One region of the Holdemania filiformis genome, then DNA from elsewhere that is predicted to be linked to it. Evidence: a T-box and tRNA genes for the amino acid it is inferred to sense, from the RefSeq annotation. Region 1 holds a T-box; the other holds one or more tRNA genes.
The links. A T-box is a leader RNA that pairs with one kind of tRNA and senses whether it is charged. The one in region 1 lies ahead of metG (methionine--tRNA ligase), so its partner is inferred to be a tRNA-Met.
Positions count from the first base shown of each region.

Region 2: it has a tRNA-Met gene. The T-box ahead of metG (methionine--tRNA ligase) is inferred to sense a tRNA for this amino acid. The anticodon was not compared.

Region 1 covers NZ_QRUP01000024.1:59,149-63,363, reverse strand. The annotation lists gene metG (methionine--tRNA ligase) at 548-2,476, opposite strand; T-box leader at 2,513-2,721, opposite strand; gene DWY25_RS17890 (prepilin-type N-terminal cleavage/methylation domain-containing protein) at 2,860-3,681, shown strand; gene DWY25_RS15235 (OB-fold nucleic acid binding domain-containing protein) at 3,786-4,139, shown strand.
Region 2 covers NZ_QRUP01000006.1:57,372-81,933, reverse strand. The annotation lists gene metK (methionine adenosyltransferase) at 1-330, shown strand, start outside; gene DWY25_RS06540 (YgiQ family radical SAM protein) at 600-2,618, shown strand; gene nagA (N-acetylglucosamine-6-phosphate deacetylase) at 3,069-4,205, shown strand; gene nagA (N-acetylglucosamine-6-phosphate deacetylase) at 4,440-5,576, shown strand; gene DWY25_RS06525 (Cof-type HAD-IIB family hydrolase) at 5,569-6,375, shown strand; gene DWY25_RS06520 (aldose 1-epimerase family protein) at 6,362-7,204, shown strand; gene nagB (glucosamine-6-phosphate deaminase) at 7,291-8,019, shown strand; gene trxA (thioredoxin) at 8,182-8,502, shown strand; gene DWY25_RS17720 (hypothetical protein) at 8,603-8,767, shown strand; gene DWY25_RS06505 (helix-turn-helix domain-containing protein) at 9,031-9,570, shown strand; gene potA (spermidine/putrescine ABC transporter ATP-binding protein) at 9,596-11,164, shown strand; gene DWY25_RS06495 (ABC transporter permease) at 11,171-11,959, shown strand; gene DWY25_RS06490 (ABC transporter permease) at 11,956-12,759, shown strand; gene DWY25_RS06485 (ABC transporter substrate-binding protein) at 12,743-13,825, shown strand; tRNA gene DWY25_RS06480 (tRNA-Cys) at 13,969-14,042, shown strand; tRNA gene DWY25_RS06475 (tRNA-Leu) at 14,050-14,136, shown strand; tRNA gene DWY25_RS06470 (tRNA-Arg) at 14,237-14,313, shown strand; tRNA gene DWY25_RS06465 (tRNA-Pro) at 14,353-14,429, shown strand; tRNA gene DWY25_RS06460 (tRNA-Met) at 14,444-14,520, shown strand; tRNA gene DWY25_RS06455 (tRNA-Ile) at 14,541-14,617, shown strand; tRNA gene DWY25_RS06450 (tRNA-Ser) at 14,627-14,717, shown strand; tRNA gene DWY25_RS06445 (tRNA-Met) at 14,741-14,817, shown strand; tRNA gene DWY25_RS06440 (tRNA-Phe) at 14,820-14,895, shown strand; gene DWY25_RS06430 (polyamine aminopropyltransferase) at 15,325-16,242, shown strand; gene DWY25_RS06425 (DUF362 domain-containing protein) at 16,326-17,204, opposite strand; gene DWY25_RS06420 (retropepsin-like aspartic protease) at 17,411-18,268, shown strand; gene DWY25_RS17715 (hypothetical protein) at 18,349-18,498, opposite strand; gene DWY25_RS06415 (GGDEF domain-containing protein) at 18,810-20,030, shown strand; gene DWY25_RS06410 (carbohydrate kinase family protein) at 20,153-21,109, shown strand; gene DWY25_RS06405 (alpha/beta hydrolase family protein) at 21,137-23,095, shown strand; gene DWY25_RS06400 (DNA recombination protein RmuC) at 23,269-24,562, shown strand, end outside.

The DNA.
Region 1 (4,215 bases):
AAAATACAGCTAATGTGAACGAATTTATAAAAGACTGCATACGAGAAAAACTAGATAAAAAGTGAGTTCTGCTATAGTTTGGCGACCGTACAGAACCCACAACCTACCAAAGATATAAAGCTTAACCGCGCACGGTTTGCGTCTTTAGCTTTAATAGCTTACCACATTGACAGCTCAAAGGCAAAGATCGTTTTACCCGTACTTTCTTCTTTTCACAGAAAACCGCTCATGATATTCCCTTAAGAACAGGGAAGCTGCTTCTCAGCGATGGAAATCAGACCTGGAATCTTGAAATCTACGGCGATTCTACGCTTCGCCTTAACTATCAGGCTTATTCAACAGGATGGTTCAGCAATTCAACGGATTCCCTGCTTGATCGCATCGAACAGGCTTACACGCAATATAAAAAGATGGATGCCAAAAGCATTAAGTAAGGAATAGAATCCAAGAGAGCACCGTCGATCAACATCAAAAAAACGCAGCGTTAGAGAATCCTCTAATTCTGCGTTTTCTTTCTTTTTTGTTCTCAATCAGAAATTTCTGAGGCTTAGCGAACCGTGCTGCCGACCGGCAGCTTTTCAACGGAAAGCACCTCGATCTGATTCTCGCCCATGCCGGCTAAAATCATGCCTTGCGACTCGACGCCTCTTAACTTGGCCGGCGCTAAGTTGGTGATGACGACAACTTTCTTGCCGACCATCTGTTCCGGCTTATAGCTGCCCGCGATGCCGCTGACAATCTGCCGCGGCTTTTCTTCGCCGATATCAATCTGAGACACCAACAGCTTGTCCGCTTTCGGATGCTTTTCGCAGGACAGAACCTGTCCGACCTTCATTTCAATCTTTGCAAAGTCATCGATCGTGATCTGCGGTTTCGCCGGCTCCGCTGGTTTTACCGGCGCCTTCTTCGGCTGTTCCGCTTCGATCTTTTCCAGCATTTCCTTTTCATCGATCCGCGCAAACAAAATCTGCGGCTTCGGTGTTACATGAATACCATCTTCCAGCTGCCCGAAAGTCAGCACGGAATCATAGCTGCGCTGCTGCGTATTGAGCTGATCGAGAATGGCTTTCGACGTTTCCGGCAAATAACTTTCCAGCAGAATCGCCGCTATCCGGATACTTTCCAGCAGGTTATACAAAACGGTAGCCAGACGGTCTTTCTTCGTTTCGTCCTTGCCCAGTGCCCACGGCATCGTTTCGTCGATATATTTATTGCTTCGGCGCAGCAGAGCGAAAATTTCGTCAATCGCGTCTGCGACCCGCAGTTCGTCCATCTTTTTCTGAACATTCGCCGGCGTTGCTTTAGCCAAGGCGATCAGTTCGTCATCAATCGGATCGCTGACGTTCGCGTTATGGACTAATCCGCCGAAATACTTATTGGTCATCGACAGCGTGCGGTTGACCAGATTGCCGAGGATATTCGCCAGATCGGAATTGATCCGCTCAATCATTAATTCATAGGTGACCGTGCCATCCTGGGCAAACGGCATTTCATGAAGCATGATGTAGCGCACGGCATCGACGCCGAAGTAACGAACCAGATCATCCGCATAAATTACATTGCCCTTGGACTTGGACATCTTGCCCTCGCCCACCAGCAGCCATGGATGACCGAACACCTGCTTCGGCAGCGGCAGATCCAGCGCCATCAGCATAATCGGCCAGTAGATCGTGTGGAAACGCAGAATATCCTTACCGATCAGATGGACATCCGCCGGCCAGTAGTGCTTAAACTTTTTGCCATGATTGCCGTCGCAGTCGTAGCCCAGACCGGTGATGTAGTTGGTCAGCGCGTCGATCCAGACATACACGACATGCTTCGGATCAAAATCAACCGGTACGCCCCAGGTAAAGGAAGTGCGGGAAACGCAAAGATCCTGTAAACCCGGCTTGATGAAGTTGTTGATCATTTCGTTCTTGCGGGATTCCGGCTGAATGAATTCCGGGTTTTCTTCAATGTGCTTCAGCAGGCGATCCGCATATTTGCTCATACGGAAGAAATAAGCTTCTTCCTTCGCTTTTTCGACTGGCGCGCCGCAATCCGGGCATTTCCCGTCGACGATCTGGCTTTCAGTAAAGAATGATTCGCAAGGCTTGCAATACCAGCCCTCGTATTCTGATTTGTAAATATCACCCTGATCATACAGCTTCTTAAAAATCTTCTGAACCTGACGCTCATGATCCGGATCGGTTGTCCGCATGAATTTATCATAGGACGTATTCATCAGATCCCAGATTTCCTTGATCTGCCCTGCGACCTGATCGACGAACTGCTGCGGCGCTACGCCTGCGGCTTTGGCTTTATCTTCGATCTTCTGTCCGTGTTCATCCGTTCCGGTCTGAAAGAAAACGTCGTATCCCAGCATTCTCTTATACCGGGCGATACTGTCGGCGAGAACAATTTCATAAGTATTGCCGATGTGCGGCTTGCCCGACGTATAGGCAATCGCCGTTGTAATGTAATATTTTTCGCTCATGATAATTCCTCCTTTTTTATAATAAAAAAACGTCCTTGAAAGGACGCTGATTTCGCGCGGTACCACCTTACTTCATATCTTCTCGATATGCGCTTGCTTCTTAACGCGAAGTCACGTCTTATCCTACGCTGTTCGGATAATCAGTTCCAAGACCATGTTCGCTTCTGTTTTCCGTCCTGCTTTCACCTGCCCAGGCTCTCTAATTCAGAAAATGGAGAAGCTACTCTTCTTTTCTCTACCTTTACGCCCTTAATTATAGTCACAGAAACTGCCGATGTAAAGCCTTAATCTCGCCTGTCAATGCTTTTTTCTTACGATTGTTTCACTAGTTCTCTATCGCTAAAGCATGATATAATGGTTATCAAAGAGGGAAGTGTATAATTATGCGAAAACAGAAGAAGCGCGGTTTCACATTAATCGAGTTAATCGTCGTCGTTGCGATACTGGTTGCTTTGTTACTCATATTGGTCCCAAGACTCACAGGCTTTACGTCGACGGCAGCTGAAGTCCAGTGTCAGCAGACCCGACAGAAAGTCATGGAAATGTACAATGCTTACCAGATCAAAGGCGAGCCGGTGTCGATTGAGGATTTATTAAAGAACAAAGATGATGAATATTTTATTTCCACACCGAAATGCGCGTCGGGAGGAAAGTTAACCGCAATTGAAATTAAAGGCGTTGTGACATTAATTAGATGCTCAAAACATGGAAGCATTTCAAGTGGAAACCTTGATTACACGCCGAAAGGTATTCAAAGCGCGATGTTGGAATTCATGAAATTCTTGACTGAACAGAAGAAAACTAATCGTGATATTATTAGGGAGTTAACTGGAAATTCTGTTTTGAACAATGACGCTATCCGAAATTTTATGAAAAATGAAATATACGGAGGCTCTTGGCCGACTTTGGATAATGGAATTGTTAATGCAGCAAATTTGCCAAAAGGTGACTATAAAATACAAATTTGTTATAGACATGTGACTGATCCAAATGTGGAAAACCCTTATAACAATCCTGTTCCAGAAAATACGATTATCTATGCTTCCACAATTCAAGGGGGAAACTGGAATACGAGTCTTATTTACAATCAAGATGATAATAAATGGTATTCAGGTAAGAGTTTAGTTATAAACGGAAAGACCTGGACAGAGGTAAAAACACTAATGGAGGAAAAAGGCTGGAAGCCTGTCGAATACAGCGAATAAAACTATGACAACTTCATGACATTTTCCAATCTCTTCAATTTTTTCATTCCCTAATCCTTCTAATCTTATGGAATCACCTAAAAGGGTGCATGGAGGATAAAGTAATGAGAAAAATAGTCATGATCATCTTAACCGCAGGTTTACTGTTGGGAACAGCCGCTTGTCAATCAAAGGAAGACAAGCCAACACCGAGCCTTACTCCCGGAGCTGCTGAATCTCCGTCGACTTCAGAGACAAAGCAAGGGGAAGAAAAAACCATCACCGGAAAAATCAGCGATATTAAAAATGTCATGTTCATTCTGGATGATGGAAAAGAGGCCTATGTTTTTCCGATTGATGAAAACTTTAAAATGGACGGAATCCAAGACGGCGATCAGGTTCAGGTCACATATACCGGAGAATTGAGCGTCACTGGTGATACAGAATTTACGACGATCAAAGTTGAAAAAGTGAACTGATCAAAAACAGAAATGACAAAAGGATGAGGATGAAAAATTCCTCATTTTTTTCTTTCATTTAATTCACAAGGAAAAC
Region 2 (24,562 bases), on a different contig from region 1:
CCGAGCAAGGTTGACCGCAGTGCGGCCTATTACAGCCGTTTCGTCGCCAAGAACCTGGTGGCGGCCGGCCTGGCGGATCGGTTGGAAATTGAAGTCTCTTACGCCATCGGTAAGAGCGAACCGATTTCGATCTATGTCGAAACCTTCGGGACCGGCAAGGTCAGCGACGAGGAAATTCTGGAAATTATTCATAAGAATTTCGATTTCCGCGTCTCCAGCATCCTTCGTCAGTTAGACCTGAAAAAGCCAATCTACAGCCGCTATTCCGCTTACGGTCACTTTGGCCGCAGCGACTGCGCCTGGGAAAAGTTAATTGAGTTAAAGCGCTGACCGGCGCTTTTTCTTCGCAGCTGTGGAAGACAAAACGACAAAATTCAAGTACAATAAAGACAATCCCATCACGAATCAAGAAGTGCCGGGAATGACAACAGGCAAATAAAAGAATTTATATTATTCACAGCGCAAACCAGGAAAACGCGCCCGATGGCGAAAAGCCCATCTCAAAACGACTGGATTTCCCGCCACTTTGATTTGCACAACTCATCCGTTCTAAACAAACAGAAACAAGAAACGCTGGCAGCCAGCCAAGGAGGAAGACGATGACTGATTTTTTACCTGTAACCCGTGAAGAAATGGAACAACGCGGCTGGACGCAACCCGATTTCATCTATATCAGCGGCGACGCCTACATCGATCATCCGTCCTTCGGCCCGGCGATCATCACACGCATGCTGGAAGCCTACGGCTATAAGGTCTGCATGATACCGCAGCCCGACTGGACGCGCGACGAACCTTTTATGGAATTCGGTGAGCCGCGGCTGGGCTTTCTGGTGTCCTCCGGCAACATTGACTCGATGGTCAATCATTATTCGGTTTCCAAACGCCGCCGCGATAAAGATAATTACACGGATAACGGCGAGATGGGCAAACGCCCGGACCGCGCGACGATTGTGTATTCCCAGAAAATCAAACAACTCTATCCCAAGACGCCGGTGATTCTGGGCGGGATTGAGGCATCGCTGCGGCGGTTAGCCCATTATGACTATTGGGATGATAAAGTCCGAAGATCGATCCTTTTGGATTCCGGCGCTGATCTCGTATTGTACGGCATGGGCGAGAACTCGATCATCGAGCTGGCGGAAGCGCTGGACGGCGGTCTGCCGATCCAGGATATTATCTGGATTAAAGGCTCCGTCTACAAATGTAAGACGATCGATCATCTGTTTGAGCATAAGTTGCTGCCGGCCTTTGAGGAAGTGTCGCAGGATAAGCGCAAATATGCCGAGAGCTTCCGCATCCAGCATCTCAACATCGACGCCCTCAATGCCGCGGTGCTGGTCGAGCCGTATCAAGGCTGGTATGTCGTCGCCAATACCCCGGCGCTGCCTCTGACGCAGCAACAGATGGATTTTACCTATTCACTCCCCTACAAAAGAACCTTCCATCCGATGTATCATCACATCCCGGCGATTGATGAAGTCCGCTTTTCGATCATCTCCAATCGCGGCTGTTTCGGCAGCTGCGCTTTCTGCGCGCTGACCAATCATCAGGGACGGGTGATTTCTTCACGAAGCAAGCAGTCGATTCTGGAGGAAGCGAAAAAGATAATCCAGGATCCGGATTTCAAAGGTTACATCCATGACGTCGGCGGCCCGACCGCGAATTTCTACCATCCTTCCTGTCAGGATCAGCTGAAGCGCGGAACCTGTCCGGGCAAGGAATGCCTGCATCCCAAGCCATGCAAAAATCTTGAGGTTTCTCATCGCGATTACCTCAGCATCCTGCGCGATCTGCGGGTATTGCCGGGCGTGAAAAAGGTGTTTGTGCGCTCGGGCGTGCGGTACGATTATCTGATGTATGATCAAGACGATACCTTTTTCCGCGAACTGGTGCAGTATCACATCTCCGGTCAGCTGAAGGTAGCGCCGGAACATGTCAGCGACAAGGTGCTGGATACAATGGGCAAATGCAATCACGCTCTGTATGAAAAATTCAGGGAGAAGTATCTGGCGTTGAACAAGGAATATGGAATGAATCAATTCCTCGTTCCTTACCTGATGAGCTCGCATCCCGGCTGTGATCTGAACGACGCGATCGAGCTGGCCTGTTATCTCAAGTCGATCAATCACATTCCGCAGCAGGTGCAGGATTTCTATCCGACTCCGGCAACGATTTCCACGACGATGTACTGGACGGGGCTGGATCCGATGACGATGAAACCGGTCTACGTCGCCCGGGATCCACATGAAAAACAGCTGCAGCGAGCGTTGATGCAATTCAACGCCCCGCGGAATTATAAACTTGTGCATGAAGCGCTGACCCGTGCCGGACGGACCGATCTGATCGGCTATGGCCGCGATTGTCTGATTCCGCCAGTTCCCTGGGGAAAGCCTGCGGCAGGTGCTGGCCGGAAGACTGACCGGCACGTTAAAGAAGAGGGCAAACGAAAGGGGAGCGGCAGCGGAAATACCAAGTCAGAAAGCCGCCCGCAAAAGTCGGGAAAAGGGCGTGAGGAATCTGCTGCAGGAAAAAAACACGCAGCTCAGGACAAGCGCTTTGATCAACGCAGAAAATCATCTCAGGGTTCATCCTCACCTGCGAACAAGCGCAAGGGATGATCCCAATCGTTTTGCTTCACGGGTAATCCAACGCTATTTGTTTCAACGAACGCCGGTTGATCTCTGCGGCGTTTTTTGCTTTTCGTTAGGCTTGTCCGGTGCTAAACGCCGGCGATCTCTGCCAAACCTTTAGCCGCACACTTTCAAAACTGCTCCAAAGCTGAATGGCTGCCAACGCGGGGGATCTAAAATTCCAGACAATAGTCCGGGTTCCGACTTTTCTCATGAGAATTCCGCTCGTCTAAGACAAGGAAGCTGCGCAAACCCGTCCATGTTCTTCGTTCTTTTTCCGATTCGTTTCCAGGCCGCAGCCGAACCGCTTTCATTCATGAAATTATTATCACAAAACATACTCTTATCAATGAATAAAAAAGCCATCTTTGCGGGGTGCAATTGTTGAATTCAATTTTCAAAGGGGATATAATAAGAACATCAAGGGAGGACTAAAAGATGATTATTCAAAGTAAGCAGGTCTGGGTTTCCAGTACGTTCATCGAAGCGCAGCTGGAGATCGAAGACGCGAAGATCACAGGAATTTACCCATATGGAACCAAGCCGGTCGATAAGGACTACGGCGAGGACCGGATCCTGCCGGGCATGATCGATATCCATTGCCACGGAGGTCTGGGTTTTGATACGAACGACGCCAATCATGAAGGGCTGCGGACCTGGGCTGCCGGACTGCCGAAGGAAGGCATCACCGGTTTCCTGCCGACCACAGTCACGCAGAGCGAAGAAGTGCTGACCAAAGCGTTGATCAATGTCACGGAAGTTGTTGACGAAGGCTATGAAGGCGCGGAAATCCTCGGCATTCATTTTGAAGGCCCGTACCTGAACGCAAAAAACAAGGGCGCGCAGCCGGAACAGTTCATCGTCACACCGAATGTTGAGCAGTTCAAGAAATATCAGGAAGCCGCCAAGGGCATGATCAAAGTCATCACACTGGCAACGGAAATGGATCCGGACTGGGCTTTAACACGCTACGCCTCCAGCCATGGCGTCTGCGTTTCGATTGGTCATTCCGGCGCGACCTATGAAGACGCGCTGATGGGCATCGCCAACGGCGCAAACTCCATGACGCACGTCTTTAACGGAATGAACGGGCTGCATCACCGCACGCCGAACCTGGTTGGCGCCGCAATGCGCTGCCGCGACACCTATGGCGAAATCATCTGCGACGGCAACCATGTCAACTGGGCAGCGGTCAACGCTTACGTTACCGCAAAGGGCCGCGATTATGCCGTCATGATCGACGATGCGCTGTGCGCAAAGGGCTGCGAGCCAGGCTACTATGAGCTGGGCGGCAATCAGATCGATATCCGTGAAAACGGCTCCGCTTATCTGCACGGTACTGACACGCTGGCCGGCGGTACCTTGAAGTTTAACCGTGGTCTGCAGAACCTGGTTGAAAAGGCGCTGCTGCCGTTTGACTGGGCTGTCAACATGGTTTCCCTGAACCCGGCTCGTCTGTTGAACATGGATGACCGCAAGGGCAAGATCATGGCGGGCTACGACGCCGACCTGGTTGTTCTCAACCGCGATTACGACGTGGTTCAGACATACTGCCTCGGAAAAGAAATGCTGTAAAAACCTGAACCTTTCAGGTTTTTCTTTGTAGTTGGCCGTCAGAACTAAGGAAAAATACAGATGCCGCGAGGAATCTTAAAGAAAAACAGGATTTCCAGCGGTCTGTTCTTTCCGCAAACACCGCAGATCGGCGGCCGTGATTATGCGCCGCCCAGGCTTTGCGGCCATGGGAATCCCCATTCAATTCGGCAACGGCAAACAAAGAGAAACACCCAGAGAAAAGAGGGAATTAAGATGAGAATACAAAGCACTCGCGTCTGGCTGAACGAACAATTCGTTCCGGCTCAGCTTGTTTTTGACAACGGAAAGATCACGGCTATCGAATCCTATGACGCTCAGAAAGCTGACGTGGATTACGGCGACAAGCGGATCCTGCCGGGGCTGATCGACATTCACTGCCACGGCTACAACGGGCTGGACTGCAACTACGCAACCCGCGAAGGTCTGCTGAACTGGATCGAATATCTGCCGCAGGACGGCGTCACCAGCTTTTTAGCGACGACCTCGACCGCTCCGGAAAGCAATCTGCTGGAATCCTTCGCGCTCATCAGCACGATCATGGACGAGGATCACCGCGGTGCAAAAATCCAGGGCATCCATGTCGAAGGTCCGCAGATTTCCCATGAATTCAAGGGCGCGCATAATCCTTACTTAATTCAGAAACCCGACGTCGACCAGTTTGACCGCTATCAGAAGGCGGCTGAAGGCAAGATCAAGATGATCTGCATCGCGCCGGAAAAAGATGACGATCACGCGCTGATCCGCTATTGTGTTTCCCAGGGCGTCAAGGTGGCGATGGGGCATACCGGAGCGAAATTCGACGAATGCGCCAAAGCGATCGAAGACGGGGCAGACAGCTTCACGCATACGTTTAACGGCATGCTCGGTCTGCATCACCGGGAACCGGGAACCGCCGGAGCCGCAATGTTCTTTGAGGACATTTATGCCGAGCTGATCGCCGACGGCGTGCATGTGCATCCGGCCGTCGCCAGCGTGCTGGGCCGCGTCAAGGGCAAGGATAAACTCATCCTGGTCACTGATTCCGTATCGATTAAAGGCTTGAAACCTGGCTTTTATCACATGAAGGGCCGCGACGTGACGGTCGGCGAGGACGGCTGCGGGCGGCTGCCTAACGGCAAGCTGGCAGGCAGCTCCAACCGCATGAATGTGATGGTCGGCAATCTGATCGAAATGATGAAGCTGCCGCTGGCAACGGCGATCAACGCCGCGACGATCAATCCGGCCAAGCGCATGGGCTTTGCCCGCAAAGGCTTGATCGAAACCGGCTTCGACGCCGATTTATGCGTGCTCAACGACGATTACAGCGTAGCCCAAACCTGGGTGCTGGGCGAGGCGATGCTGCATGAGTAAAGCCCGCGCCGTCTTTTTTGATATCGATCACACCCTGTTCTCCCATACCCTTCACGACGTTCCCGCTTCCGCTTATACCGCTTTGGAAAAACTGAAGCAAAACGGCAGTCAGATCGCGCTGTGCACAAGCCGGGCAGTGGAGGAATTAGTTAATTTGCCGCCGAAGCTGACGGATCTGCTGGACGGCGTTGTCTGCGCTCAGGGCGGGATTATCATGGATCATGGGAAAATCATCGCTTCGAAAATCATTGACGAAGGCGATGCCGAACGGGTGATCGATTATTGCCGCCGCAACAACTTAGTCGTGCGCTACAGCGGCGTGCATGGCGAAAACAGCCATGACCTGCACTACACCCAGGAAATCAGCGATCTGTTCTATTTCCTGTATAAGATGCGTCCCGGCCAGACATTGTGGAAGCATCAGCCGTTAGTCAACATCATTTTTTACACCCGGGATGCCCAGCATGTCGATGCGATCCGGCCGCTGCTGCACAATTCGCATCTTATGGTCATGCATTTCGCCAACGAAGTCACCGCGGCGGATGCGAACAAGGCCAGCGGAATGCTTGAACTGGCGGCGCATTGGGGTTTTGACGAATCCCAAACCGTGGCCTTTGGCGACGGCTACAACGACGTGGAAATGATTCGCCGGGCAGGTCTGGGAATCGCGATGGGCAATGGCTGCGACGAAGCGAAGCAGGCCGCCGATTATGTGAGCGACGATATCGATCGCGATGGCGTCTACAAAGCCTGTCTGCATTTTGGATTGATCGAGGAGGAAAATCATGCCGAGAATTGAAAATGAAGTCGCCGTGGTGGAAGTAAAAACGCTGGCGGCGGAAATCACCAGCTTTTATGACAAAGAAAAGAATATCGAACACATGTGGCAGGGCGATCCGCAGTTCTGGGCCGGCCGCAATCCGATCCTGTTCCCTATGGTCGGCAGCACCTGGACCAAGGACTACCAGATCGACGGGAAGACCTACAAGATGGGCAACCATGGCTTTGCCCGCCACAGCGAATTCACCGTTGAAAGCGTGAGTGAAGATACGATCGTTTTATCGTTAAGCGATAATGAGGAAACCCGCGCGCAGTATCCGTTTGAATTCAAACTCACGGTGACCTATCAGCTGTCCGGCCGGAAGCTGACGATCACCTACCGGATTGACAATCATTCGCCACGGATGATGCCGTTCTCCTTCGGCCTGCATCCGGCGTTTAACTGTCCGATGGCTTCAGGCGAGCGCTTCGAAGATTATAAACTCGTTTTCGCCTGCCCGGAAACGCAGACGACCTCCAGTTCCAACGCGTCGCTGAGCTTAAATGAGGAACGGGAAATCGCTCTGGACTATGCGACGTTCAACAACATTCCGACGCTTTTGTTCGAGCATCTGCGCTCACCGTATGTCACCCTGACCAATGGCAAAAACAGTGTTAAAGTCAGCGTTGCCGGTTATCGCTGGCTGGCCTTCTGGACCAAGCAGAACGCTCCTTACCTGTGCATTGAACCTTGGCACGGGCATGGTGATTTCGAGGAAGTCCACGTTCCGTTTGAAGAACGCGAGGGCACGATCCAGCTGAAGGAAAACGGCAGCTTCACGACTTCGTACACGATCGAAATCGCGTAATTTTAATTTTGGCAACAACGGCTCGAAACGTTGAGTTTACACCGGTTTCGTGCTATTGTTATAGATGAAAAAGGGAGGAATTTCAAATGTTCAAAATTATTGTGACGGAAAACTATGACGAACTGAGCGAAAAAGCTTTTGAAGTCATGAAGGAAGTCATCACATCCAAGTCCAATCCGGTTCTGGGTCTGGCGACAGGCTCCAGCCCGATCGGTCTGTACCAGAATATGATCAAGGATCACAAGGAAAACGGGACGTCCTATAAGAATGTCGTCACCTTCAACCTGGATGAATACATCGGCCTGAAGCGCGATCACAGCCAGACTTACTGGACCTTCATGCATGAAAACCTGTTCAACGGCTTAGACATTCCTGATGCGAATGTTCACGTTCCAGTCGGCGACAGCGACAACATTCAGGCGGAATGCGAAAAGTATGAAGAAGCGATGAAGAACTTTGAAGTCGACATCCAGCTGTTAGGCATCGGTGCTAACGGCCATATCGGTTTCAACGAACCAGGTACATCGTTTGATACGCTGACGCACACCGTCGTTCTGAAGGAAAAGACACGTCAGGATAACGCGCGTTTCTTCGATCCGTTAGGCGAGGAAGTTCCGACCGAAGCGATCACCATGGGCATCGCGACGATCATGAAAGCCAAGAAAATCCTGTTGGTTGCCAATGGCAAAAACAAGGCGGATGCCGTCTATGCCATGATCAAGGGTCCGGTTACGGAAGAATGCCCGGCCAGCGTCCTGCAGAACCATCCGGATGTTACGGTCATCGTCGACCGCGGCGCGGCAAGCAAGCTCTAAGCCATTCCGAGCGGATATAGCCTAGTCTCAAAACAGCCTTCGGGCTGTTTTGTTTTTTGCCATAAATAAGAACTTTGACCGGTGATCTCCCCGCCTTCAGCCGTGAGCATTTCGGTATGCAAAGGAAAAAACTGTGATATACTTAGATTACTGAACAGGAGGATGAAGAATATGAAAATTGTAAATACGCAGGAATTTGATGAAATAACAGCGAAGGACGGGCTGGTGCTCGTGGATTTCTTCGCCGATTGGTGCGGGCCGTGCAAAATGCTGGCGCCGGTGCTGGAAGAAGTCGCGGCGAAATATGAAGGCAAGCTGGACATCGTGAAGGTGAATGTCGATCAGTCGCAGGATCTGGCGCAGCGCTACGGCGTCATGTCAATTCCGACGTTGATCGCGTTCAAAGGCGGAAAAGCTGTGAAGCAGAGCGTTGGCTTCCAGCCGAAAAACATGTTGGAAAACATGATCGACGGTTTGCTGTAAATCGTCTGTTGCGGTACAATTAATTCTCAGATTGTTTCACAAGGCCGGGTACCCTATGTATCCGGTTTTTTTTATTCTCGGCCGATCGGCGAGAGCGGGGATGAAGCGGACAGATCGGGGAAAACTGGATACAGGCAAAGAACTGGAAAACAGGGCAAGATCAGCGGCGGCCATTCGTGAGGGTAAAGCAGAATCGGAAGCATCTGATCCCGGGCGGGAAGCGCTGGCAAAGGAGAACGCAGCCGCGCATTCCGGAATGGATTGAAGGACAAAGTTTCTTAGAAAGCAGAACGCTGAGAATAGACAATCCGTCAGAATCCAGCCGCTGTCCATCCTCGCTCCGCTGATGAACTTAGCCGCCGCAGGTCCGCGCTGACCTGAATCCTGAAAAAAAGTTTAACGGCAGTAATCTTTTTGTTTAAAACTATTGAATTTTACAGGCGCGTATGTATAATAATATCTGTGTTTATTAAATGCTTCCGAGAAGTTTAGTGTTACTAAACATAGGAGCGGAAAAGGAGGGGTTGGATGGATATCGGATATCGGATCAAACAGCTGCGGACGAAGAACAACCTGACGCTGGAAGAACTGGCCAGCCGCTGCGAATTAACCAAGGGGTTCCTGTCGCAGCTGGAACGGAATCTGACCTCGCCTTCGATCGCGACGCTGCAGGATATCGTCGAAGCGCTGGGGACGACGCTGGCGAAGTTTTTCCAGGAAGAAACCGAGGAAAAGCTGGTCTTTACCGACGACGACTACTTCGTCGATGAACGTGAGGACTGTACGATCCACTGGATCGTGCCCAATGCCCAGAAAAACGAAATGGAGCCGATTTTGCTGGAACTGCCGCCGCAGGGCCAGTCGCATGAAGTCGCTGTTCACGAAGGGGAGGAATTCGGCTACGTGCTGTCCGGTCGGATCAAACTGGTCAATCTGGACACAGGAAAGGTCTATATCGTTAAAAAAGGGCAGACATTTTATGTCAAGGGATCGTTTAGCCACTGTCTGAAAAATGATTCGGCCCAGCCGGCCCGCGTGCTGTGGATCTGCACGCCGCCGATCTTTTAGATCCAATGAGAAAGGGGATTTACGAATGAAAAAACTAATTCAGTTTAAGAATATCGTGAAGGAATTTGACGGCCAGATCGTCTTGAAGGGCGTCAATCTGGATATCTATGAAAATGAGTTTGTCACGCTGCTCGGTCCATCGGGCTGCGGCAAGACGACGCTGCTCAGAATTTTAGGCGGATTTCTGGAACCGACGGAAGGCAAGATTATCTTCGACGGTCAGGATATCAGCCAGGTCCCGCCCTATAAACGGGAGATCAACACCGTGTTCCAGAAGTATGCGTTGTTTCCGCACATGAACGTGTATGAAAACATCGCGTTCGGCTTGAAAATCAAGAAGCAGTCCAAGGATGTCATCGAACAGAAGGTTATGCGGATGCTTTCCTTAGTTGGCCTGGAAGGCTTTGAAAAACGCAACGTCACCCTGCTTTCCGGCGGTCAGCAGCAGCGCGTCGCGATAGCCCGCGCGTTGGTCAACGAGCCGGAGGTTCTGCTTTTGGACGAACCGTTAGGCGCGCTGGACCTCAAACTGCGCAAGGAAATGCAGCATGAGCTGAAAAAAATTCAGAAGGAAGTCGGCATCACGTTTATCTTCGTCACGCACGATCAGGAAGAAGCCCTGACGATGTCTGATAAGATCGTCGTCATGAAGGATGGCGAAATCCAGCAGATCGGCACCCCGGAAGAAATCTACAACGAGCCGGAAAACGAATACGTCGCCCGCTTTATCGGGGAATCGAATATCATCGACGGCGTTATGAAGGAAGACTACCGCGTCATGTTCGACGATAAGATCTATGACTGCGTGGACTTCGGCTTTAAAAAGAATGAAAACGTCGATATCGTGATCCGTCCGGAAGACATCGACATCGTGCCGCGCGGCCAGGGAATCCTCAACGGCGAGGTTAAATCGCTGCTGTTCAAGGGGGTTCATTATGAAATCATGGTTCAGACCGTGTCGGGGACCGCGAAAACGGTCAAGATGCACGTTCTGGCTAATCATGACAAAGTAAATCCGGAAGCTAACGAAAAAATTTCCGCCAACGACTTCACGATGGACCTGGAGGACGTCGCGGAGATGACCGACGCCGACGTCATCGCCCGCGCCAACGCGCAGGCCTGGGACGAGGAAGATGAATTTATTTCCCTGTCTACCGTCGAATATGATATCAAGCCGCAGCCCGGCACCTATCCGGCGACCTTCGGTACCTCCAAAGGCACTTCGATCACGATTAAAATCAGCGTCGTCGAGCCGAAGTACGTCGAGGACAACAAGCATAACATCGGTATTACCGCTTTTGACTTCTATAAAACACCGGATGAAATCAAAGAGAGCGTCGCGCTGAACACCGATTTGAAAATGTGGGCCAGCGCCGAGGCCTGGGATCTGGAGGACGACAGTCCGATCGAGATCAGCGAAGTGAAATACGATTTCGATCCGGAAACGATTGCGGAAGGCGACTTCGACATTACCTTTGCGACCAAAGGCCGCATCTTCAAGATCCACACCACGGATTTCCAGGAGGAAGGCAAGAAAGTCGATCTCAAATTCGCGCCGGAGGACATTCACGTCATGTCCAAGATGGGAGTGTAAGCCGCTATGAAATCCTTTGCGCGCATGCTGTATCCATATCTGGTATGGATCGCGATCATGATTCTGGCGCCGATGCTTCTGATCGTGCTGTACGCGTTCACCAAGCAGGGCAACTCCGTGCTGACGCTGCAGTTTACGCTCGATAACTTCGCCCGCTTTTTCTCCGACAGTATTTTTCCCAACGTGCTGTGGCGGTCGTTAAAGATCGCGCTGATCACAACGGTCATCTGCGTGCTGTTAGGCTATCCGGCGGCGTATTTCATCGCCAAGCTCGACGGCAACCGCAAATCGGTCATGGTGCTGCTGATCACGCTGCCGATGTGGATCAACATGCTGGTCAGAACGTACGCCTGGCGCGGCATCCTGCTGAACTTTCCGGTCAGCAGCGAATTCAAGGTGTTTGTCGGCATGGTTTATAACTTTATTCCCTTTATGATTTTACAGATCTATACGTCGCTGACTAAAATGGATCAAAGCCTGTTAACCGCAGCGGAGGATCTGGGCGCCAACAAGGTGCAGACCTTCCTGCGCGTTACGCTGCCGCTGTCGATGCCGGGCGTCATCTCCGGCATTACGCTCGTCTTTCTGCCGGCGGTATCGAGCTTCTTTATTCCGAAGCTTCTGGGCGGCGGCGATTACGTCCTGGTCGGCAACCTGATCGAGAACTACTTTATTTCCACCGGCGATTGGAACTTCGGTTCGGCGATTTCGCTGATCATGGCGGTGATCATCATGATCTCGATGTTCATCACCAAGAAGGTTGACTATGAGAACAAGGGGGAAACCCGCGCATGAAAAAATTGAAATCCCTGTTCTCCCGGTTTTATCTGGTGCTGGTTCTCGCGTTCTTCTATCTGCCGATTCTCTATGTCATCGTCTTCTCCTTCAACGACAGTAAGTCGTTAAGCAAATTCACCGGCTTCTCATTGCAGTGGTATGAAAAGATGTTTGCCAACCGCACGATTATGGAGTCGATCTATTACACCGTGGTCATCGCAGTGATCGCGACGGTGGTTTCTACGATTGTCGGCACGATCGCGGCCATCGGTTTGTCTAAATCCAAGCGGATCGTGAAGGACCTCACGCTGCAGATCAACAATCTGCCGATGATGAATCCGGAAATCGTCACAGCGATCGGCTTAATGCTTCTGTTCACCTCGTTAAACATTAAAACCGGCTTCATGACGCTGTTGTTGGCGCATATCGCGTTCTGTATCCCCTACGTCATGCTCAGCATCATGCCCAAGCTCCGCCAGATGGATCCCAACCTGCCGGAAGCCGCGCTGGATCTGGGCGCGACGCCATGGCAGGCTCTGATCAAGGTGATCGTTCCGGAGATCATGCCGGGGATCGTTTCCGGCGCTTTGATCGCCTTCACGATGTCGTTTGATGACTTCGTCATCTCGTTCTTCACGACCGGTCCTGGCATTAACAACATCTCGATTTACGTCTATTCGATGTATAAACGAATCAATCCGAGCATCAACGCGCTGTCCACGATCATTGTGGTGATGATCACCGTTGTTCTGATTCTGGTCAACGTCATTCCGCTGGTGAAAGAAAGGAAATTGAAGAAAAATGAAAAACTGGGTTAAACTGGGTTTGTGCGGCCTGTTGGTCGTTTCGCTTGGCGGCTGCGGGGGCGGCGGCAAGAGCGATATCGATCCGCAGGAGGTCTATGGCTGCAGCACGCTGAATGTCTACAACTGGGGCGAATACGTCGGGGAAAACGTCCTGTCCAATTTTGAAAGACAGTACAATGTCAAAATCAATTACTCGATGTTTGCCTCCAACGAGGAAATGTATACGAAGCTGCTGGGCGGCAGTCAGTACGACGTGCTGGTGCCTTCCGATTACATGATCGAGCGGATGATCGACGAAAATATGCTTCAGCCGCTGGATAAGTCGATGATTCCGAATCTGGCGAACCTGGCCGACGGCGTCAAGGGGTTGTCCTACGATCCGGATAATACCTATTCCGCGCCGTATTTCTGGGGCATGGTCGGAATTGTCTACAACAAGAACAACGTCGATCCGGCAGATGTGGAATCGCAGGGCTTCGACGTGCTGCGCAATGAGAAATACAAGGGACATGTGTTCGTCTATGACTCCGAGCGGGATTCGTTCATGATGGCGTTTAAGGCGCTGGGGTATTCGATGAATACAGAAAATGAAGACGAGATTCAGGCAGCTTATGAATGGCTGCTGGACATGGATAAGAAGGTCGATCCTTCCTATGTGACAGATGAAGTCATCGACGGCATGGTCACCGGCGAAAAGGATATCGCCGTCGTTTACAGCGGCGACGCGGCTTACATTTTGTCGGAAAATGAGGATATGGCTTACTGGCTGCCGGAAGAAGGCACAAACCTGTGGAGCGACGCGATGGTCATCCCGGCGAACGCCAAATGCCCGAAGCTGGCCAATGAATTCATCAATTACATTCTGACTGACGACGCTTCCTATGATAATTCCAGTACGGTCGGCTACGCTTCCAGCAACAAGAACGTACTGGAGGAAATGAGCGCCACGGGCGGGGAATATGATGGAAATCCGGCTTATCTGCCGCGTGTCGGGTATGCCAAGGATGAAGTATTCAAGCATAACGAGATCCTGAAAAAGAAATTAGCGGATCTGTGGATTAAAGTCAAAAACAGTTAAAAGTCTGACGGCTCAGAGTGAAACAGAACGGAAAAGGCGTTGAAATCGGCGCCTTTTTTGTTTTGAAAGTCCGCTGAAATTCGTTTCATTTTAGCCTTGCATTTTAATAGGAGTTCATATATAATAATAAAGCACAGCGAAATGGTACCTTAGCCAAGTGGTAAGGCAATAGACTGCAACTCTGTGATCGCCAGTTCAAATCTGGCAGGTACCTCCATAAAATTGGGGATGTGGCGGAATCGGTAGACGCATCGGACTTAAAATCCGGTGATGGAAACATCGTACGGGTTCGAGTCCCGTCATCCCCACCAATCCTAAAAATCAAGCTGTGAAAAAATAAAAAAAGTTGTTGCAAATCGACACGAACTCTGTTATAATAACAAAGCGTTGTTGATAAGAACAACGAGATACGCGCCCATAGCTCAACTGGATAGAGCGTTTGACTACGGATCAAAAGGTTGCGGGTTCGATTCCTACTGGGCGCGCCATTTTATTAAAAAAACAGTTCCCTTCGGGAACTTATATTTCGGGATGTAGCACAGCTTGGTAGTGCACTTGATTTGGGATCAAGGGGTCGCAGGTTCGAATCCTGTCATCCCGACCATGATTTAAATTTTTGGCGAGGTAGCTTAGTTGGCTAGAGCGTTCGGTTCATACCCGGAAGGTCGTGGGTTCGAGTCCCACCCTCGCTACCATTTGATTGTTTAGGATCTGCGGACCCTTAGCTCAGTTGGTCAGAGCTGCCGGCTCATAACCGGCTGGTCGTAGGTTCGAGTCCTACAGGGTCCACCAAGTCATTCTGGAGGAATACCCAAGTGGTTGAAGGGTCCGGTCTTGAAAACCGGTAGGTCGGGAAACCGGCGCCTGGGTTCGAATCCCAGTTCCTCCGCCATTGAAAATTTTATACTTAGTTATCGCGGGGTAGAGCAGTCTGGTAGCTCGTCGGGCTCATAACCCGGAGGTCGTTGGTTCAAATCCTTCCCCCGCAACCAATGGTTCTGTAGCTCAGTTGGTAGAGCAATGGACTGAAAATCCATGTGTCGCCGGTTCAATCCCGGCTGGAACCACCACTTATTAAAAACCCTGTCGCTGACAGGTTTTTTTGTATAGTAAACGGAGGGATTGGACGACATTCAGGGGGGGGGGAAGGATTCAGGCGGAGCCCGGCGAATCAAAGTTACGCGGATCCAGGCGCCCAAGCCGTTTTCGTCCGCGGATTGCGGAGGGAGATCCTCACCGGTTTTCAATCCCGGGATTCTCTCGATCTGCGTTGTCTGGCGGACCCTGTCGGCAGCCGGCGCCGGCTTAGGGGAAGCGAGGATGAGACTCCGCCCGATTTCCTGTTTCCTGCGATCCCTCGATCCCATAAACCCAATGCGGTCAGATTGGCAAAGTCAATGTGATCCCGCCGTCACTCAGTGCGAAATCTACGCTCTGAAGGCGGCAGATCTTATCTCTGATCTCGAAACAAACCCCACGGCAATTCAGGAGGAACTTCAATGACAAAGGAACAGCTGAAACAAAGATTGGAACTTAACTCCGCAATGACGCAGATCGCTGCGGATTATCTGCGGGAAAACGCCTGCGCGATTGAACGGGAGATGGTTGAATCTCTGTGCCATAGCTGCGGATTATCAGAAACGGACGCCGTCTACACTCTGTTTTGTATTATTGCGGGTCTGGAACTGGATGAAAATCCGCTGCACCGCCGTCTGGCCGACCAATATTTCAAGCCGGGATTCCGTTGTTTGTCCGCAGCTGAATATGAAGCCGACGCTTATCTGCGCAACATCCATTTTCCGGATACGGCCCAGGGCGGCTGGACGGTGCGCTGGGAAAGCTATCAGCCGTTTGAAATCCTGATCTATGACGACTACCGGGTGGATGAAACCGGAGTGGAGTGCCCGCAGCTGGGCTATTTCAATACGGAATACCGCTATCCCTGTGTATATGAAAATGGCGTTGAGTGGATGAGCGTAATTCCCAGCGAGATCAACACAATGCGCCCGCTGCTGAAACAAGCCCAGGGAAGGGTGCTGGTCTGCGGCTTGGGTTTAGGCTATTTCGCCTATCATCTTTCACGCAAGGACAATGTCGAACAGATAATCGTCGTAGAGAAGGAAGCCGCGGTCATCCAATGGTTTACGCAGTGGATTCTGCCGCAGTGGGAACAGCCGGAAAAATTGAAAATTATCCATGACGATGCCTTCGCGGCAGTGGACCGCCTGAAACCCGGCGAAGTAGACACGATCTTCGTCGACTTGTGGCATAACGCGGCGGATGGAGCGCCGTTAGTCCAGGCAATGCGGACGCGGGAGCCGCGGCTGCCCGGCACCCGGTTTCTTTATTGGCTGGAAACCTCGGTCGACTCGGTATTGCGCTGGAATCAGGTGATGAAGGAGTACGCGGATCAATGAAAAAAAGAGGAATTTGGACAGGACGCTTGATTAATCAAGGGGCGCCCGCCGCTGAATTCCTCTTTTTTTAGAGTTGAGTTCGTTTATTTTGTAAGGGAATCGACATCGATCAGTTCATATTCCCGCGAACCGATCCCCAATGCGGCAGCGGCCTCAATCGTATGGATGCCGTGGCGGGATTCAATCCGTTCGATCAAATCTTTTTTCCCTGGATCTTCGCACTGATAGACCAGATCGATGCAGGCCTGATCCAATGCGACCGGATCCAGCGAGGACAGGATACCGATATCTCTGACCTTCGGATCTTCCGCTTTCGCGCAGCAGTCGCAGTCGACCGACATGTTGCACATTACGTTGATGAAGACAATGTTTTCTTTCTCATAGTCGAGAATGGATTTCGCAGCGTCGGCCATCGATTCCAGGAACTGATCATGATCCGCGGACCACATGTTCTCCGCGACTCCGGCGCCATGGATGTAAGCTTTGCCATAGCTGGACGCCAGACCGATCGAGATGTTTTTCAACGCGCCGCCGTAGCCGCCCATCGGATGTCCTTTAAAGTGCGTCAGCACCAACATGGAATCATAATTTTTCAGATGATCGCCGACAAAGTTTTTCTGGATTACCTTTCCGCCTTCAACCGGCAGCTCCAGATCGCCGTCTTCATCAAGAATATCGACGGGAAACAGTTTAGACCAGCCGTGCTTTTCCATCGTATGCCAATGCGCTTCCGTCGTATTACGCTGACCTTCATAAGCAGTGTTGCATTCAACGACCGTACCGTTTACCTTTTCAATGACAGGTTTCATAAATTCAGGGCGCAGGAAGTTCTGATTGCCGACTTCGCCGCTGTGCAGCTTTACCGCGACTTTGCCTTTCAGCTCGCGGCCGAGAATTTCCTCCATCTCGATCATTTTTTCCGGCGTGATGATCTTGGTAAAATAAACTTTTGATTTTTCCATGGAATGGACCTCCTTACTTTGGAAACCGTCTAGGCATCAGTTTCCTCGTGACTTTATTGTAACGCCTGAAGTTCACTCCAAGTCAATCCTTTTTTATGGAATTGTCCGCGTTTTCTTTCTGCAATAGAAAATCCGGGATTGGGTGCGGCAGGGATAGGTTTTCCTGTTATACTGAAAGCAGGAAGTTGAAAGGAGAAGGACGAGTGATGAAATTAACATGGATGGAGGCGGAACAACCGTTGCCCCGGATTGACCGGGGTCTGCCCAACGTGTTCCCGATTCCGATTCAGCTTCAAGGGCAGCCGGCCGTTGTTTTATTTGATACCGGCGCTTCATGCAGCGCTGTGCGCAGATCGGTTGCGGAAGCGGCAGGGCTGCGGCCGCTGCATGAACAGATTGTGGGCGGCGGGAGTGGTCTGGGACGGATTCAGGCCGAGAAGTGGCTGGCGGAAACCGTGCAGATCGGCGCACTGACGGTGACGGAACAGGTGTGGATGGTGCTGCCGGACGCCTGTTTTGTCTTTGAGCTGGAAACTGGACATCCCGCGCAAATCGACGGACTGCTGGGGTGGGACGTTCTTCAGTTCGGCTGTTGGCAATGGGATGAAAAAAGTCAGCGGCTGTCGGGAAAGCCGTCGCTTCCGGAAAAAAGCACGGTTCATGAATTGTCAGGCTGGGATTCTATGCCTGTGGTGCAGGCGGAAACGAACGGCGAGATTTTATGCTGGGGGTTTGACAGCGGCAATACCAGCACGACCGGCGGGTCCTTGTTTTATTCAAGATTGCCAGAATCACTGCCGCTGGAATTGGAAACGCTGACGGGCGTTGATGGAACGACGCAGATTCCGGCCAAACGGCTCGCGCGGCTTCTTCTGCGGATCGGAACAGCCGAAATTATCCTCAGCCATGTTCCCGTGATCAATAAGTCGTTATATCCCGTGCGAAATCAGGCGGTCGCCGGTTTGTTGGGCGCGGACGTGCTGGCAGGGTGCAGCTGGCGCCTGGATTATCCTAATCGCCGCCTGGAGCTCAAACCGGAGGCCGCGGATTCCATTCTTCCTTGACATAGAATAAAAACAAAAAACGCCGGAGAACTGAAAGCAGGGAGGACTTTCAACTTCGGCGTTTTCAGAGAATCGCAACGTTAGTTTGGAATTAGAATTTGCGACAGCGGCATATTCGGAGTGTTTAAATTCGGCGTTTGGTTGAGCGCGCCGGAAGAGAAATAGAAGACAGAGGCGATCACGATCAGGATTGCGGCTAACTTGTAGAGTACAGTCAGGTTTTTTTGCATTGGGGATTCCCTCCTTTTATTTTCAGCATAAGCGCCAAACGCTCTTTTATTCTTGATCTTACTATAACATACGAAGCCGTTGGGGAAATGAACGGCAGCTTAACAATTTATTACAGATTCCTGACGGTCGCTTAAAACAGCCTTGATTTCCCAGAACAGTCGTGAAAAAACATAGAATCTGATGTTTTTTCCAAAAAAATTTCCACTTCCGCAAGGCACAGATCCGCCAACGGCTTTCTTCACTTGACAAAGTTTGACAACCTTCGTCGCAATCAGCCACTACAATAAATCTGATAAGAGGTGGAATTTTGATGAAGGGAAACGTTTGTTTTTTAGAAGATTTAACGCGTCTGATCCAGGCGGGAAAGCGGACGGAGCTCGCGCACCGGCTGCGGCCGGAAGCGGCTGTTGTGAGCGGGGAGATCGAAATCTATGGCCGGGAAGCTGCCGCGCGGTGGCTGTGGGAACAGCCGCGGCTGACAACGCTCGGCGAACCCCGGATCCAGATGCTTTCCGGTCAGCTGATGCTGCAGCGGGGAACTGTGCAGTGCGCGGGAAAGCCGCTGCGGTATGTGCTTGTGATCGACGTGCTTTTAGGTCAGCTCGTTCATCTGACGCTGCTGGAAGCGGCAGTGAAAACGGAAAGCGCAGCCCCATCCGGCCGCAGCTCTGACTTGGAGCTGCTTTTAACGCAGACGCAGAAATTCTGGCTGGAATGGGATCTTTGTCAGGATACGCTGCGGGTGTCGGAGAACTGGTTCGCGCATTTTCATTTTCAGCCTGCGCTTTCCAATCTGTTTCAGGATCAGGCACGCCGGCAGCACTCACTCTCCGGTGCGCAGATCGCGGAAATCCGGAGCCAGCTGCGGCAGGGAAAGCCGGTCCCGCCCATTGAGCTCAGCCTGCGTTGCGGTGGGAAAGACTTTCGCTGGTATAAGCTGGAACTAACGGCTGAAAAGGATGCGCAGGGTCAGCCGGTGAAGGTGCTTGGCCTGGTAAGTGATATCGATCAGCAGCGGCGCGAGCTTCATTGGCTGCGGCGGCTGGCGCACCAGGACTGCCTGACGGGATTATATAATCGTTTTAAGATTCAGCAGCTAATCGAGGAAACACTGCGCTGCGCTCCGGAGGGGAAACGCATGACGCTGGCTGTGATGGATATTGATAATTTCAAACAGATCAACGACGCCTATGGACATGACTGCGGCGATGAAGCGCTGCGGCAAACCGCGGCTGAAATCCGCGAGCTGTTTGCGCCGGAGGATTTAGTCGGCCGGATCGGCGGCGATGAATTTGTCGTTTTACTGCAGGAAGCGGGAACTGGCGAACAGGCTGGCGCCCGTCTGGAACAGATTCGTCAGAAGCTGCAGCATCTGCATCAGCCTTCGGCTGCCCTGACAGGAATTTCCTGCAGCATCGGCTGCGCCTTCTTTCCTGCGCAGGGAACGACGTACCGTCAATTATTTTTGAAAGCCGACGCGGCGATGTATCAGGCCAAGCGCCAGGGAAAAAACAGCTGTGTATTCTATTGATTCATGTTGAATTCTTGATTTATGTTTTCAACGCTTCCCTTTTTAATTCGGTGAGATTGCCGTCCATTTTGCGAATGGGCGTGGTATGATAAAATCAACGGATCAATGAAAGGGGAAGGAAAATGAAAACAACCTTGATTCTGGGCTCCACGGTGATCGATATGATCGTCCGGGTGCCGCATCTGCCGGTAACCCAGGAGGATATCAATACGCGTTCCATGACGATGGCGCTGGGCGGTTGTTCCTATAATGCGGCGCGGATGCTGCGGCTGTTCCAGCTGCCGCTGTTTCACTGTTCGCCGACGGGCGACGGTGTTTTCGGCCAGCTGACCGAGAAACTTTTGAGGGAAGAAGGACTGTCGCCGGCGGTGCGGGTGAAAGGTCAGGATAACGGCTGCTGCCTGTGTTTGGTGGAGGACAGCGGCGAGCGCACGTTTTTATCAACCCATGGCGCGGAATATGGCTTCTGTGAAGAATGGCTGGCAGACCTCGATCCGGCGCAGCTGGACTATGTGTATGTTTGCGGAATTGAACTGGAGGAGCCGAGCGGACAGGCCATGTTGAAATGGCTGCGCGATCATCCCGGACCGCAGGTTTTTTTCGCCCCGGGCGCACGGCTGATGCATTTAGATGCGTTGCACTGGCAGCAAATGGAAGCGTGCCGGCCGGTCCTGCATTTGAATGAAGCGGAAGCCTGCTGGCTAAGCAGGACTGGAGCGATTGAAGAAGCCGCGAGAACGCTGCATGATCGGTTTGGTCAGGCTGTGATCATCACCCGGGGCGAACAGGGCGCGGTGTGCTGTTCAGCAGAGGGCAATGTCCAGGAACTTCCGGGCGTCGCGGCAAAGGTTGTCGATACGATCGGCGCCGGCGATTGCCATGCCGGAACGGTGCTGGCGGGACTGAAGCTGGGCTGGCCGTTAGTCGAGGCAGTGGATCTGGCTAACGCGATGGCCGCCCGGGTTGTCGCCCGATCCTCCGCCCGTCTGGATGAAACCGAATTTGATGCCGTGCTGAACACCTGGCGGAAAAACGCCGGAAAGGACTTGCCGGCGGAGGGAAAGTGCGGTATCCTGTAACCAATTCATAGTAAGGTGGGAAACAACATGGAAAGAATACAAATTCAAGACTTGACCGACTACCATTTCGTACACAGCCTGGCGGCCTCCAAAACGCATATCCTGTGCTTGCAAACGCAGATGGACAAGGCGGAAAACGGCTACCGCACCAATTTGATGGAACTGGAGCCGGCGACGATGCAGCTGAAGCCGTTGATCAGCGACGGCAAGGTTTCGTCATTCTGCTTTGAGGATGACAACACGGTGCTGTTCGCGGCGGAGCGCAAGCCGCAGGATAAACCGGAACCGTATGAACAGAAAACCGTTTATTACCGGCTATCGCTGAACCAGGGCGAAGCCCGGAAAGCGTTTGAAGTTCCCTACGCCGTCCTGCAGATGACGCCGGTGGCGGACAGCAATTGGGTGGTTTTGAAGATTCAGGAAAATTTATATACTTTAGATCCCCAGACGACGTCCAAGGAAGAACTGGACGACGCGCAGGATTATGTGATTCTGCATGAAGTCCCGTTTGTTGCCAACGGCGCCGGATTTATCGATTCAGACCGCTGCGGCTGCCTGCTCTGGAACAAACGCACAGGTCAGCATCAGCGGATCACGCCGGAGGGCTATGATTGCGGCCGGGTGATCGTCAGCGGTCAGCGGATATTCTATACGGGAAAGAACTGGCGGGATGTGCAGCCGAAAACATCGGAGCTGGTCTGTTATGATCTTGAAACGCACACCTCACGCACGCTTGTGCCGCAGGGAGAACTGCGGATCGGCGCGATCGCCGCGGAAAACGACGTGCTGATGTTGATGGCAACCGATATGCAGGCCTATGGCAACGGTACGAGCTGTGATTTCTACCGCTGCGATGTTGCGAACGGGGAAGTCTGCAAGGTACTGGATTACGAATATTCCATCGGCAGCTGTGTCAACAGCGACGTCCGCTATGGATCAGGAAAAACGTTCATGATGAAAGATGATGTGCTTTATTTTACATCCACGATCGGGTATCGCACGGAACTGATGCGGCTGCAGGGAGACCGTTTGGAAAAAGCAGTCGCGTTCAACGGCGCCGTCAGTGGTTTTGATCTGACGGAATCCGGATATGTGTTCTGCGCAATGGAACCGGGCCGGCTGCAGGAAGTCTATACGGCTGACGAATCGGGAACGCTGAGGGGGCGCACGCAGATCAGCGAACAAGACCTCCAAAACAAGGCTGTTCAGCCTGTTGAGTACGCCGGCTTTGTCAATTCCGCGGGTCAGACGATCGACGGCTGGCTGATCAAACCTGTCGGTTGGCAGCCGGATCAGAAATATCCGGCAATCCTGGACATTCACGGCGGTCCGCGCACGACGTATGGCGAACTGTTGATCCACGAAATGCAGGTCTGGGCAAGCGCGGGCTATTATGTCTTCTTCTGCAACCATCGCGGATCCGACGGCTATGGCGACGCCTTTGCGGATCTGCGCCTGAAATATGGAACGATCGATTATGAAGATATCATGGAATTTACGGATCACATTCTGGCACAGAACCCGCAGATCGATCCGCTGCGGCTGGGCGTCACCGGGGGCAGCTATGGCGGCTACATGACCAACTGGATCATTACGCATACGCACCGCTTCGCCGCGGCCGCCAGCCAGCGCAGCATCTCCAACTGGATCAGCGATTACGGAACCTCCGGGATCAGCTATGACGACGATCTGCATGACGGCGGCAAACCTTGGAATCACATGGAAAAAATGTGGGATCACTCGCCTTTGAAATACGCGGATTTCTGCACGACGCCGACGTTGTTTATTCATTCCTTTGAGGACTATACCTGCGCCGTATCGCAGGCGATGGAAATGTTTACGGCCTTTAAGGTGCTGAACGTCGAAGCCCGCGCCTGCTTGTTTAAGGGGGAAAACCACGAGCTGTCCCGCAGCGGCAAACCACTGCACCGCTTTAAGCGGCTGCGTGAGATCACCGGCTGGATGAATCAGCATTGTCAGAAATAAAGTTGGAAGAATATCAGAGATCCGTATCGTTGGATTGAAAGACAGGTTTTGATTTTAACGGCTTGAAAGTCGCTGCAGCGCAGTGGTGTTCAAGCCGTTTTTCCTGTATAATGAAGAACACCGGACAGCCGGCCTTGACCGGCTGTTGGCATGAGAAAGCGGGGGACAAACGAATGGAAACAGGAATTTTAATACTGACGGCAATCACCGCCGGCGCCGCGTTGTTTTGTCTGTTTCAGATGATGGCCGTCAACCGGCGGCTGGCCAGACTTGAAGCGCAGGATTTCGATAAAAAGCTGAGCGCGCTGCAGACGACGCTGGCGGAACAGGACCGGCAGAGCCGGCAGGAAATTGTCGACGGGGCGCAGAACGCCGTGCGGTTAGTCGGCGAAATGCTGAGCGCTAATCAACAGACCGCATTTCAGGCGGAAAGCCAGAAGCTCGACGCCATGAATCACAGCGTTTTGCAGCAGCAGGCAGCCCAGCGCGAAATGCTGCAGTCTTTAAGCGCGCTGTTAAGCTCCAATCAGCAACAAATCTCCGAGCTGCAGAGCCGGAAATTCTCCGAGATCAGCCAGTCGCTGTCGGAAAAGCAGAATACGCTCAACACGGCGATGGCCAATCAGTTCAGCGTGTTGGAAAACCGCTTGAAAACCTTTGAAACGGGGAACGAGCAGAAACTGGAAAACATGCGTCAGACGATTGAAAAACAACTGGCTGCGATCCAGCAGGACAATAACCGGAAGCTGGATGAAATGCGCCAGACTGTTGATGAAAAGCTGCAGAAGACGCTGGAGGACAAGATGACACAGTCGTTCCAGCTCGTTAACGATCGTTTGGAACAAGTCTATAAGGGATTGGGCGAAATGCAGACGCTGGCTGTCGGCGTCGGCGATTTGAAAAAAGTGCTGTCCAACGTCAAGACCCGCGGCATCGTCGGGGAAATCCAGCTGGGCGCGATCCTGGAAGAAATTCTATCGCCGGAACAATACGCAACCAACGTCGCGACGGTGCCGGGAAGCAAGAACGTCGTCGAGTTTGCGATCAAGCTGCCGGGGGAGGACGATCAGCCGGTATGGCTGCCGATCGACTCCAAATTCCCGGCTGACGCCTATTCCAACCTGCAGGATGCCTACGATTCCGGCAGTCAGGAAGCCGTGACGCAGGCTGTCAACGTGCTGTCGCAGCGAATCCGTTCCTTTGCCAAGGATATTCACGATAAATATATCGAACCGCCCTACACAACCGATTTCGCGATTTTGTTTCTGCCGTTTGAAGGCCTGTACGCCGAAGTCGTCAACCGCGGCTTAGTCGAAACGCTGCAGCGGGATTACCGCATCAACATCGCCGGACCAAGCACGATGGCAGCGCTGCTCAACAGTCTGCAGATGGGCTTCAGAACGCTGGCGATCCAGAAGCGCAGCAGCGAGGTCTGGACGATCCTGGGCGCGGTGAAAACAGAATTCG